DNA from 2 places in the Streptomyces sp. YPW6 genome. Region 1 is predicted to be linked to the other one. Evidence: riboswitches for the same ligand, from Rfam matches in the RefSeq annotation. Region 1 holds a riboswitch; the other holds the start of a gene.

Region 1 (4,206 bases):
CGTGGTGGTGGTGACCACGTGGGCGTGCGGCACCGGGTTGGGGTGCAGACCCGCCGCCACCAGGCCCGCGAAGTGCGCCATGTCGACCATGAGGTAGGCGCCGACCTCGTCCGCGATCCGGCGGAAGGCGGCGAAGTCCAGCTGGCGCGGGTAGGCGGACCAGCCGGCCACGATCAGCTTCGGCCGGGACTCCTTGGCGAGGCGCTCGACCTCCTCCATGTCCACGACGCCGGTCTCGTCGACGTGGTACGGGACCACGTCGTAGAGCTTGCCGGAGAAGTTGATCTTCATGCCGTGGGTCAGGTGACCGCCGTGGGCCAGGTTCAGGCCCATGATCGTGTCGCCCGGCTTCAGCAGCGCGAACATCGCGGCGGCGTTCGCCTGCGCACCGGAGTGCGGCTGGACGTTCGCGGCCTCGGCGCCGAACAGGGCCTTGATCCGGTCGATCGCGATCTGCTCGACGACGTCGACGTGCTCACAGCCGCCGTAGTAGCGGCGGCCCGGGTAGCCCTCGGCGTACTTGTTGGTGAGGACGGAGCCCTGCGCCTCCATGACGGCGACCGGAGCGAAGTTCTCCGAGGCGATCATTTCGAGGGTGGACTGCTGACGGTGGAGCTCGGCGTCGACGGCGGCGGCGACGTCCGGGTCCAGCTCGTGGAGGGAGGAGTTCAGAAGCGACATCAGGGGGTCCCTTAAGGTCTCAGTTGCCGGAGAACGCGGTGTACTCGTCGGCGGAGAGCAGATCGGCCGGCTCCTCCGCGACGCGCACCTTGAACAGCCAGCCGCCCTCGAAGGGAGCGGAGTTCACCAGCGAGGGGTCGTCCACGACGTCCTGGTTGGCCGCCGTCACCTCACCGGTCACCGGCGAGTACAGATCGCTGACGGACTTGGTCGACTCCAGTTCGCCGCAGGTCTCGCCCGCGGTCACCGTGTCACCGACCTCCGGGAGCTGGGCGTAGACGACGTCACCGAGCGCGTTGGCCGCGTACTCCGTGATGCCGATGGTGGCCACGCCGTCCTCGAGGGCCGACAGCCACTCGTGCTCCTTGCTGTACCGCAGCTGCTGGGGGTTGCTCATGACCTGAATTCTCCTGTACGCGGGGGAGTGCTGATGAACGGTGGTCTTGCGGTGTGAGACGGAGGTACGTCACTTCTGCGACGCCTGCGTGCGGTGCGAAGGGCCGGAAGCCGCGGATGACCGCCGGCCGCCCGGTCACCGGTTCTTCCGGGATATCACTTCTGGCGCTTGTAGAACGGCAGCGCGACGACCTCGTACGGCTCGTGCGTGCCCCGGATGTCCACGCCCACGCCCTCGGTGCCCGGCGCGGCGAAGGCCGCGTCCACGTACGCCATGGCGATCGGCTTGCCCAGGGTGGGGGAGGGGGCGCCGGAGGTGACCTCACCGATCACCTTGCCGTCCGCGACGACCGGGAAACCGGCGCGCGGGACGCGGCGGCCCTCGGCGATCAGGCCGACCAGCTTGCGCGGCGGGGCGGTCTCGGCGCGCTCGGCGGCGGCCTTCAGTGCCTCGCGGCCGATGAAGTCGCCCTCCTTCTCGAACTTCACGACCCGGCCCAGCCCCGCGTCGAACGGGGTCAGCGCGGTCGTCAGCTCGTGCCCGTACAGCGGCATGCCCGCCTCCAGGCGCAGCGTGTCCCGGCAGGAGAGCCCGCACGGGATCAGGCCGTGCGGCGCGCCGGCCTCGGTGAGCGCCTGCCACAGCCGCTCGGCGTGCTCGGGCGCGACGAACAGCTCGAAGCCGTCCTCGCCGGTGTACCCGGTGCGGGCGATGAGCGCGGGGACCCCGGCGACCGTGCCCGGCAGGCCCGCGTAGTACTTCAGCCCATCCAGGTCGGCCTCGGTGACGGCCTTCATGATCGCGGGCGACTCGGGGCCCTGGACCGCGAGCAGCGCGTACGCGTCCCGGTCGTCACGCACCTCGGCGTCGAAGCCGCCGACGCGCTCGGTCAGCGCGTCGAGCACGATCTGGGCGTTGCCCGCGTTGGCGACCACCATGTACTCGGTCTCGCCCAGGCGGTAGACGATCAGGTCGTCGACGATCCCGCCGTCCTCCTGGACGATCATCGTGTAGCGGGCCCGGCCGTTGCCGACGGTGGCGATGTTGCCCACCAGCGCGTAGCTCAGGAAGGCGGCGGCCCCGGGTCCGGTGACGGTGATCTCGCCCATGTGGGAGAGGTCGAAGAGGCCGGCCCGGGTGCGCACGGCGTGGTGCTCGTCGCGCTCGCTGGCGTACCGCAGGGGCATGTCCCAGCCCGCGAAGTCGGTCATGGTGGCGCCGAGCGAGCGATGCAGCGCGTCGAGGGCGGTCAGACGGGGGGGAGTGCTCATGGGCGTGGCTCCAGGGCATGACGACGTCGGGACGGAAAATCCTCCCCATCTGTCATCGGAACCTGAGAGGTTCGCCGATAGCCCCTGACGGGGTATGCCCCTTCAGGGCGCCTCTGTTCCAGAGGGCTCGGCTTGCACCTTGGGTGGAGCCGCAGGGCGACTCGCTTTTCAGATCTGCCTCATCCACGCGGTACGGGGCCTGAGAGATTCAAGGGAGGATCTTGCTCCTTCGGCGCCCGGCTCACACTGTGGCCGGAACTCTCCCGCGCGGATTCGAACGGCCGGTATGCAGTTGGCGGGGTCATCATCGCATGCATCGGGCGGAAGTGGGGGGCCGGTCTCCCCTCGGATTTCCGGAGACGTGAAGGGCGCGGTCGCGGCATGATCCGGACGACGGCTCCGGGGCCGGTTGTGCCGCATTGCCTTTTCTTTACACTTCGGAGCAGACGTGCGAAAGCCGACGGCAGGGGGATGGGCGATGACGTTGCAGCGGTCGGTACCGGCCGCGGGGGCCGCGCGCGGCGCGATCCCCGCACGGCGGGGCGCTCCCGTGCGGGAACTGCTGGAGACCCGTGCGCCGGAGGTGCGCGACCTGCGCGGGCGCCCCGGCCACGCCCCGTTCGGTCTCGATCTCACCGCCGGTGACGTCGTCGTGGTCTCCGGCCTCCCCGGCAGCGGCAAGTCCACCCTGATCCGGCGCGCCGCGCCGGGGCGGGCCATCGACTCGCAGAACACCCGTGACGCCTGGGCCGCCGCCGTCCCCGCGTTACTGCCCTACGCCCTCTACCGCCCCCTCGTCCGGGCCGCGCACTACCTCGGCCTCCGCAAGGCCCTGCGCTCCGGTCGGTCCGTCGTCGTCCACGACTGCGGCACCCAGACGTGGGTACGCCGCTGGCTCGCCCGGCACGCGGTGGCCCGGGGCCGCACCCTCCATCTGATCCTGCTCGACGTGACGCCCGAGGTGGCCCGGCAGGGGCAGCGCGAGCGCGGGCGCGGGGTCTCCGGCTACGCCTTCGCCCGCCACCGGCACGCTGTGGCCCGGCTGCTCCGCGACACCGAACAGGGCCTGCTGCCCCCCGGCTGCACCTCCGCGGTGCTGCTCGACCGCGAGGCCGCGGGGGCGCTCGTCCGGATCTCCTTCACGGACGCCTGAGCTTCCCCCCGTGCGCTGAGGTTAGGGTGCTGGCCGGAGCAGAGGGCCGCCGCGGCGCGGCCCGGGCGGTTGAGAGAGGGCACAGAGCCAGTGGACATTCCGGCACCCGCACCGGCCCACCCCCAGCAGGGGTGGCCCGCCAACGAGCTCGAAGAGGTGCTGGCGGCCTCGCTCGGCGTCCCGGACGCGGGCGGCCGCCTCGTCGAGGTGCTCGGCCGCAGCTCCGTCTGGGTACCCCTGCCGAACGGCGGCACGCCCGCCAGCGCGGACCTCGACCTGCCGATGATGGAGATCGACGGCGCGGCCTTCGTCCCCGTCTTCAGCTCGGAGGCCCAGTTCCTCAGCTGCGTCGGCAGCCACATGTCCTTCACCGTCGCGCCCGCCCGCGACTTCGCCCGCGGCCTGCCCCCGCAGGTCGGCATCGCGGTGAACCCGGGCGGCGCGGTCGGCATACCGCTGCCGCCCCCCGCCGTCGCCGAGCTCTGCCGGGCGGGCCGCACCGCCCTGGACGGGCCCGCCACCGGCGGCCGGGTCCGGCTGTTCGAGCCGGACTGGCAGCACGACCCGGTCGAATTCCTCACCGCCGTGTCCGAGGAGTTCGAGGCCACCGGAGTGGTGAGCTGCGCCCGCCGGACGCTGGCCAGCATCGAGGGCGATGACCCGGTCCTCTTCGTCGGCGTCGAGTTCGCCACCGGGGACCCGGC
Region 2 (4,206 bases), 4.9 Mb from region 1:
CGCGCACGACGCGGCCCTGCGGCGGACACGGGACGGTCCGGTGCCCCACGGGGTGCCGGACCGGCCCGTTGTCAGTGCCGTAGGGCAGCATCGACGGTGTGAGACCCGCGCCCACCATCCTTCACCTGGACATGGACGCCTTCTACGCGTCGGCGGAGCAGGCGGCCAAACCGAGTCTGCGTGGCAAGGCGGTCGTGGTGGGCGGTCTCGGTCCCCGGGGAGTGGTCGCCACCGCCTCGTACGAAGCCCGGCGGCTGGGCGTGCATTCGGCGATGCCCACCGCCCAGGCCCGGAGGCTCGCGCCGAACGCGGCCTACCTGGTGCCCCGCTTCTCCCTGTACCGGACGGTGAGCGACCAGGTCATGGAGCTGCTGGGGCGGCTTTCTCCCCTCGTGGAGCCGCTCAGCCTGGACGAGGCCTTCGTGGACCTGGAAGCCGGCGGGACAGCCGACGACCCGGCCTCGGCCCGTGCCACGGGGGAGGGGCTGCGCACGGCCATCCGCGCCGTGACCGGTCTGAGCGGCTCCGTCGGACTCGCGGGCTCCAAGATGCTCGCCAAGATCGCCTCCGAGCAGGCGAAGCCGGACGGACTCGTCCTCATCGAGCCGGGCACCGAGCGCGAGCTGCTCGCCCCCCTGTCCGTACGCATCCTGCCGGGGGTCGGTCCGGCCACCGGTGACCATCTCCGGCGTGCCGGGATGACCACGGTCCACGACCTGGCCGAGGCGGGCGAGGCGGAGCTCGTACGGCTGGTCGGCAAGGCGCACGGCCACGGGCTCCACCGGATGGCGCTGGGGCTCGACGACCGGCCGGTGGTCGCCGAGCGGGACGCCAAGTCCGTGTCGGTGGAGGACACCTTCGACGTCGACCTGCACGACCGGGTGCGGGTGCGCGCGGAGGTCGAGCGACTGGCCGTGCGGTGCGTGGAGCGGCTGCGCGCCGCCGACCGGTCCGGCCGCACGGTGGTGCTGAAGGTGCGCCGCTACGACTTCTCCACGCTGACCCGCTCCGAGACGCTCAGAGGCCCCACCGACGACCCCACCGTGGTCCGCGAGGCGGCGGGGCGGCTGCTGGAGTCCGTCGACACCACGGGTGGCGTACGGCTTCTCGGGGTCGGCGTGACCGGGCTCGCCGACTACACCCAGGAGGACCTGTTCGCCCAGGCCGCCGACGCCCGGGAGCTCGCGCGGCGGGCCGCGGAACACGAGGCGCCGGCCGCGGAGGGCGGCGCGGAGGAGACCGTCCCGGAGCCCGCGGCGGACGGCGCCGAGCAGCTCGCCGCGCGGCGCTGGCCCGCCGGACACGACGTGCACCACGAGGAGCACGGACACGGCTGGGTACAGGGGAGCGGGATCGGCCGGGTCACCGTCCGGTTCGAAAAACCGTGGAGCGCACCCGGCCGGGTCCTCACCTTCCGGACCGACGACCCCCTGCTGCGGCCCGCCGACCCGCTGCCGCTCGTCCGCGAGCCGCCCGACTACTCCTCCTGGCCCGCCAGCCTGCCGAAGTCCCGGTCGTCCGGCGCCGCCTTCTCCGGGGGAGAGGAGTCCAGCCCGTAGTGCCGGTAGAGCTGCAGCTCCTGCTCGGGCGACAGGTGCCGGCCGACGCCGAAGTCCGGGGCGCCCTTGATCAACGCCCGGTCGAAGGGGACGCGCAGGGCGTCCTCGACGAATTCACTGGGCTCCAGCGGGACGAAGGCGTCCCTGCTGAAGAGTCCGGTGCGCACGGCCGCCCACTCGGGCACACCCGTCGCGTCGTCGAGATAGACCTCATCCACCGTTCCGATCTTGGCGCCCTTGCGATCGAACGCCTTGCGGCCGATCAGGCGGCGTGGATCGATATCCGTCTGCACGGTGCCTCCCACTGGTCGCGGACTGCTCACGGCGGTCCCTGTCGCTCCACAGCACCAGACAAATGCAGATCCGTGGTGTCGGCCACTCGAGAGCTCCGGCGCGGGGGCCGCTGGTAGGCTGGCAGTGGCTGCTGACCCCGTGCGGGAGAGTCCTCCGGTGGAGAAGCCGGAGGCGCCGAAGGAGCAACTCCTCCCCGGAATCTCTCAGGCCCCCGTACCGCACGGACGAGGTCACTCTGGAAAGCAGGGCGGATCCGTGCGGGCGCAGGCCCAAGTGGACCCGACCCTCACCGACGGTGAAAATCGGCTCGCCCCGGGCGGGCCGGTGAAGCTCTCAGGTTGAGATGACAGAGGGGGAGGCCGTCCGGGCACCCGCGCCGCGGTGCCCCTCGCAGGTCGTGACAGACCAGGAGGCCTCCACATGACCCCCCGTCGCACTCCGCTCTCCCAGCTGGAGCAGGGCATTCCGTTCGAGCAGCGCCACATAGGCCCCGATGCCGAGGCGCAGGCGAAGATGCTCGCCCAGGTCGGCTACGGCTCCCTCGACGAGCTGACCGCCGCCGCCGTGCCCGACGTGATCAAGAGTGCGGAGGCCCTGAACCTCCCCTCGGCGCGCACCGAGGCGGAGGTGCTGGCCGAGCTTCGCTCGCTGGCCGACCGCAACGAGGTCCTGGCCCCGATGATCGGCCTCGGCTACTACGGCACCTTCACGCCGCCCGTCATCCTGCGCAACGTCATGGAGAACCCCGCGTGGTACACGGCCTACACGCCGTACCAGCCGGAGATCTCCCAGGGCCGGCTCGAAGCACTCCTGAACTTCCAGACGATGGTCGCCGAGCTGACCGGGCTGCCCACCTCCGGCGCCTCCCTGCTCGACGAGGGCACGGCGGCCGCCGAGGCGATGGCCCTCGCGCGGCGCGTCGGCAAGGTCAAGAAGGGCGTCTTCCTGGTCGACGCCGACACCCTGCCCCAGACCGTCGCGGTCATCGAGACCCGCGCCGAGCCCACCGGCGTCGAGGTCGTCGTCGCCGACCTGAGCGAGGGCATCCCCGCCGAGATCGCCGAGCGCGGTGTCTTCGGTGTGCTGCTCCAGTACCCGGGCGCCTCCGGTGCCGTGCGCGCCATCGAGCCCGTCATCGAGCAGGCCCACGAGCTGGGTGCGATCGTCACCGTCGCCGCCGACCTGCTGGCTCTCACCCTGCTCACCTCGCCCGGCGAGCTCGGCGCCGACATCGCGGTGGGCACCACCCAGCGCTTCGGCGTCCCGATGGGCTTCGGCGGCCCGCACGCCGGCTACATGGCGGTCCGCGAGAAGTTCGCCCGCTCCCTGCCCGGCCGCCTCGTCGGCGTCTCCGTCGACGCGGACGGCAACAAGGCCTACCGCCTGGCCCTCCAGACCCGCGAGCAGCACATCCGCCGCGAGAAGGCCACGAGCAACATCTGCACCGCGCAGGTCCTCCTCGCCGTGATGGCCGGGATGTACGCGGTCTACCACGGTCCCGAGGGGCTGCGGACGATCGCCCGCCGCACCCACCGCTACGCCGCGATCCTCGCCGCCGGTCTGCGCACCGCGGGCGCCGACGTCGTGCACGGCGCGTTCTTCGACACCTTGACCGTCCGGGTTCCCGGCAAGGCCGCCGGCATCGTCGCCGACGCCCGCGAGCGCGGGGTCAACCTCCGCCTCGTCGACGCCGACCACGTCTCCGTCGCCTGCGACGAGACCACCACCCGCTCCCAGATCTCCGCCGTCTGGGCGGCCTTCGGCGCCGAGGGCGACGTCGAGGCGCTGGACGCCACGGTGGCCGACACGCTGCCGGAGGCGCTGCTGCGCTCCGACGACATCCTGACCCACCCGGTCTTCCACCAGCACCGCTCCGAGACCGCGATGCTGCGCTACCTGCGCAGGCTCGCCGACCGCGACTACGCGCTGGACCGCGGCATGATCCCGCTCGGCTCCTGCACCATGAAGCTGAACGCGACCGCCGAGATGGAGTCCATCACCTGGCCCGAGTTCGGCGCGCTGCACCCCTTCGCACCGGCCGAGCAGGCGCAGGGCTTCCTCACCCTCATCCGTGAGCTGGAGGAGCGCCTGGCGGAGGTCACCGGCTACGACGCGGTGTCCATCCAGCCCAACGCCGGCTCCCAGGGCGAGTTCGCGGGTCTGCTGGCCGTCCGCGCCTACCACCGGGCCAACGGCGACGACCAGCGCACCGTCTGCCTCATCCCGTCCTCCGCGCACGGCACCAACGCCGCCAGCGCCGTCATGGCCGGCATGAAGGTCGTCGTGGTGAAGACCGCCGACGACGGTGAGGTCGACATCGCGGACCTGCGCGCCAAGATCGAGCTGCACCGCG

The links. A riboswitch is a leader RNA that binds a small molecule or an ion and turns the genes downstream of it on or off. The one in region 1 is predicted to bind glycine.
Region 2: linked by a shared signal. The riboswitch ahead of gcvP (aminomethyl-transferring glycine dehydrogenase) and the one ahead of gcvT (glycine cleavage system aminomethyltransferase GcvT) in region 1 are both predicted to bind glycine.

What each region holds. Positions count from the first base shown of each region.
Region 1 is NZ_CP076457.1:1,890,612-1,894,817, reverse strand. It holds gene glyA (serine hydroxymethyltransferase) at 1-681, opposite strand, end outside; gene gcvH (glycine cleavage system protein GcvH) at 701-1,078, opposite strand; gene gcvT (glycine cleavage system aminomethyltransferase GcvT) at 1,234-2,349, opposite strand; glycine riboswitch at 2,528-2,625, opposite strand; gene KME66_RS08205 (AAA family ATPase) at 2,828-3,502, shown strand; gene KME66_RS08200 (enhanced serine sensitivity protein SseB) at 3,593-4,206, shown strand, end outside.
Region 2 is NZ_CP076457.1:6,823,051-6,827,256, forward strand. It holds gene KME66_RS29965 (DNA polymerase IV) at 99-1,559, shown strand; gene KME66_RS29970 (PRC-barrel domain-containing protein) at 1,478-1,852, opposite strand; glycine riboswitch at 1,985-2,082, shown strand; gene gcvP (aminomethyl-transferring glycine dehydrogenase) at 2,274-4,206, shown strand, end outside.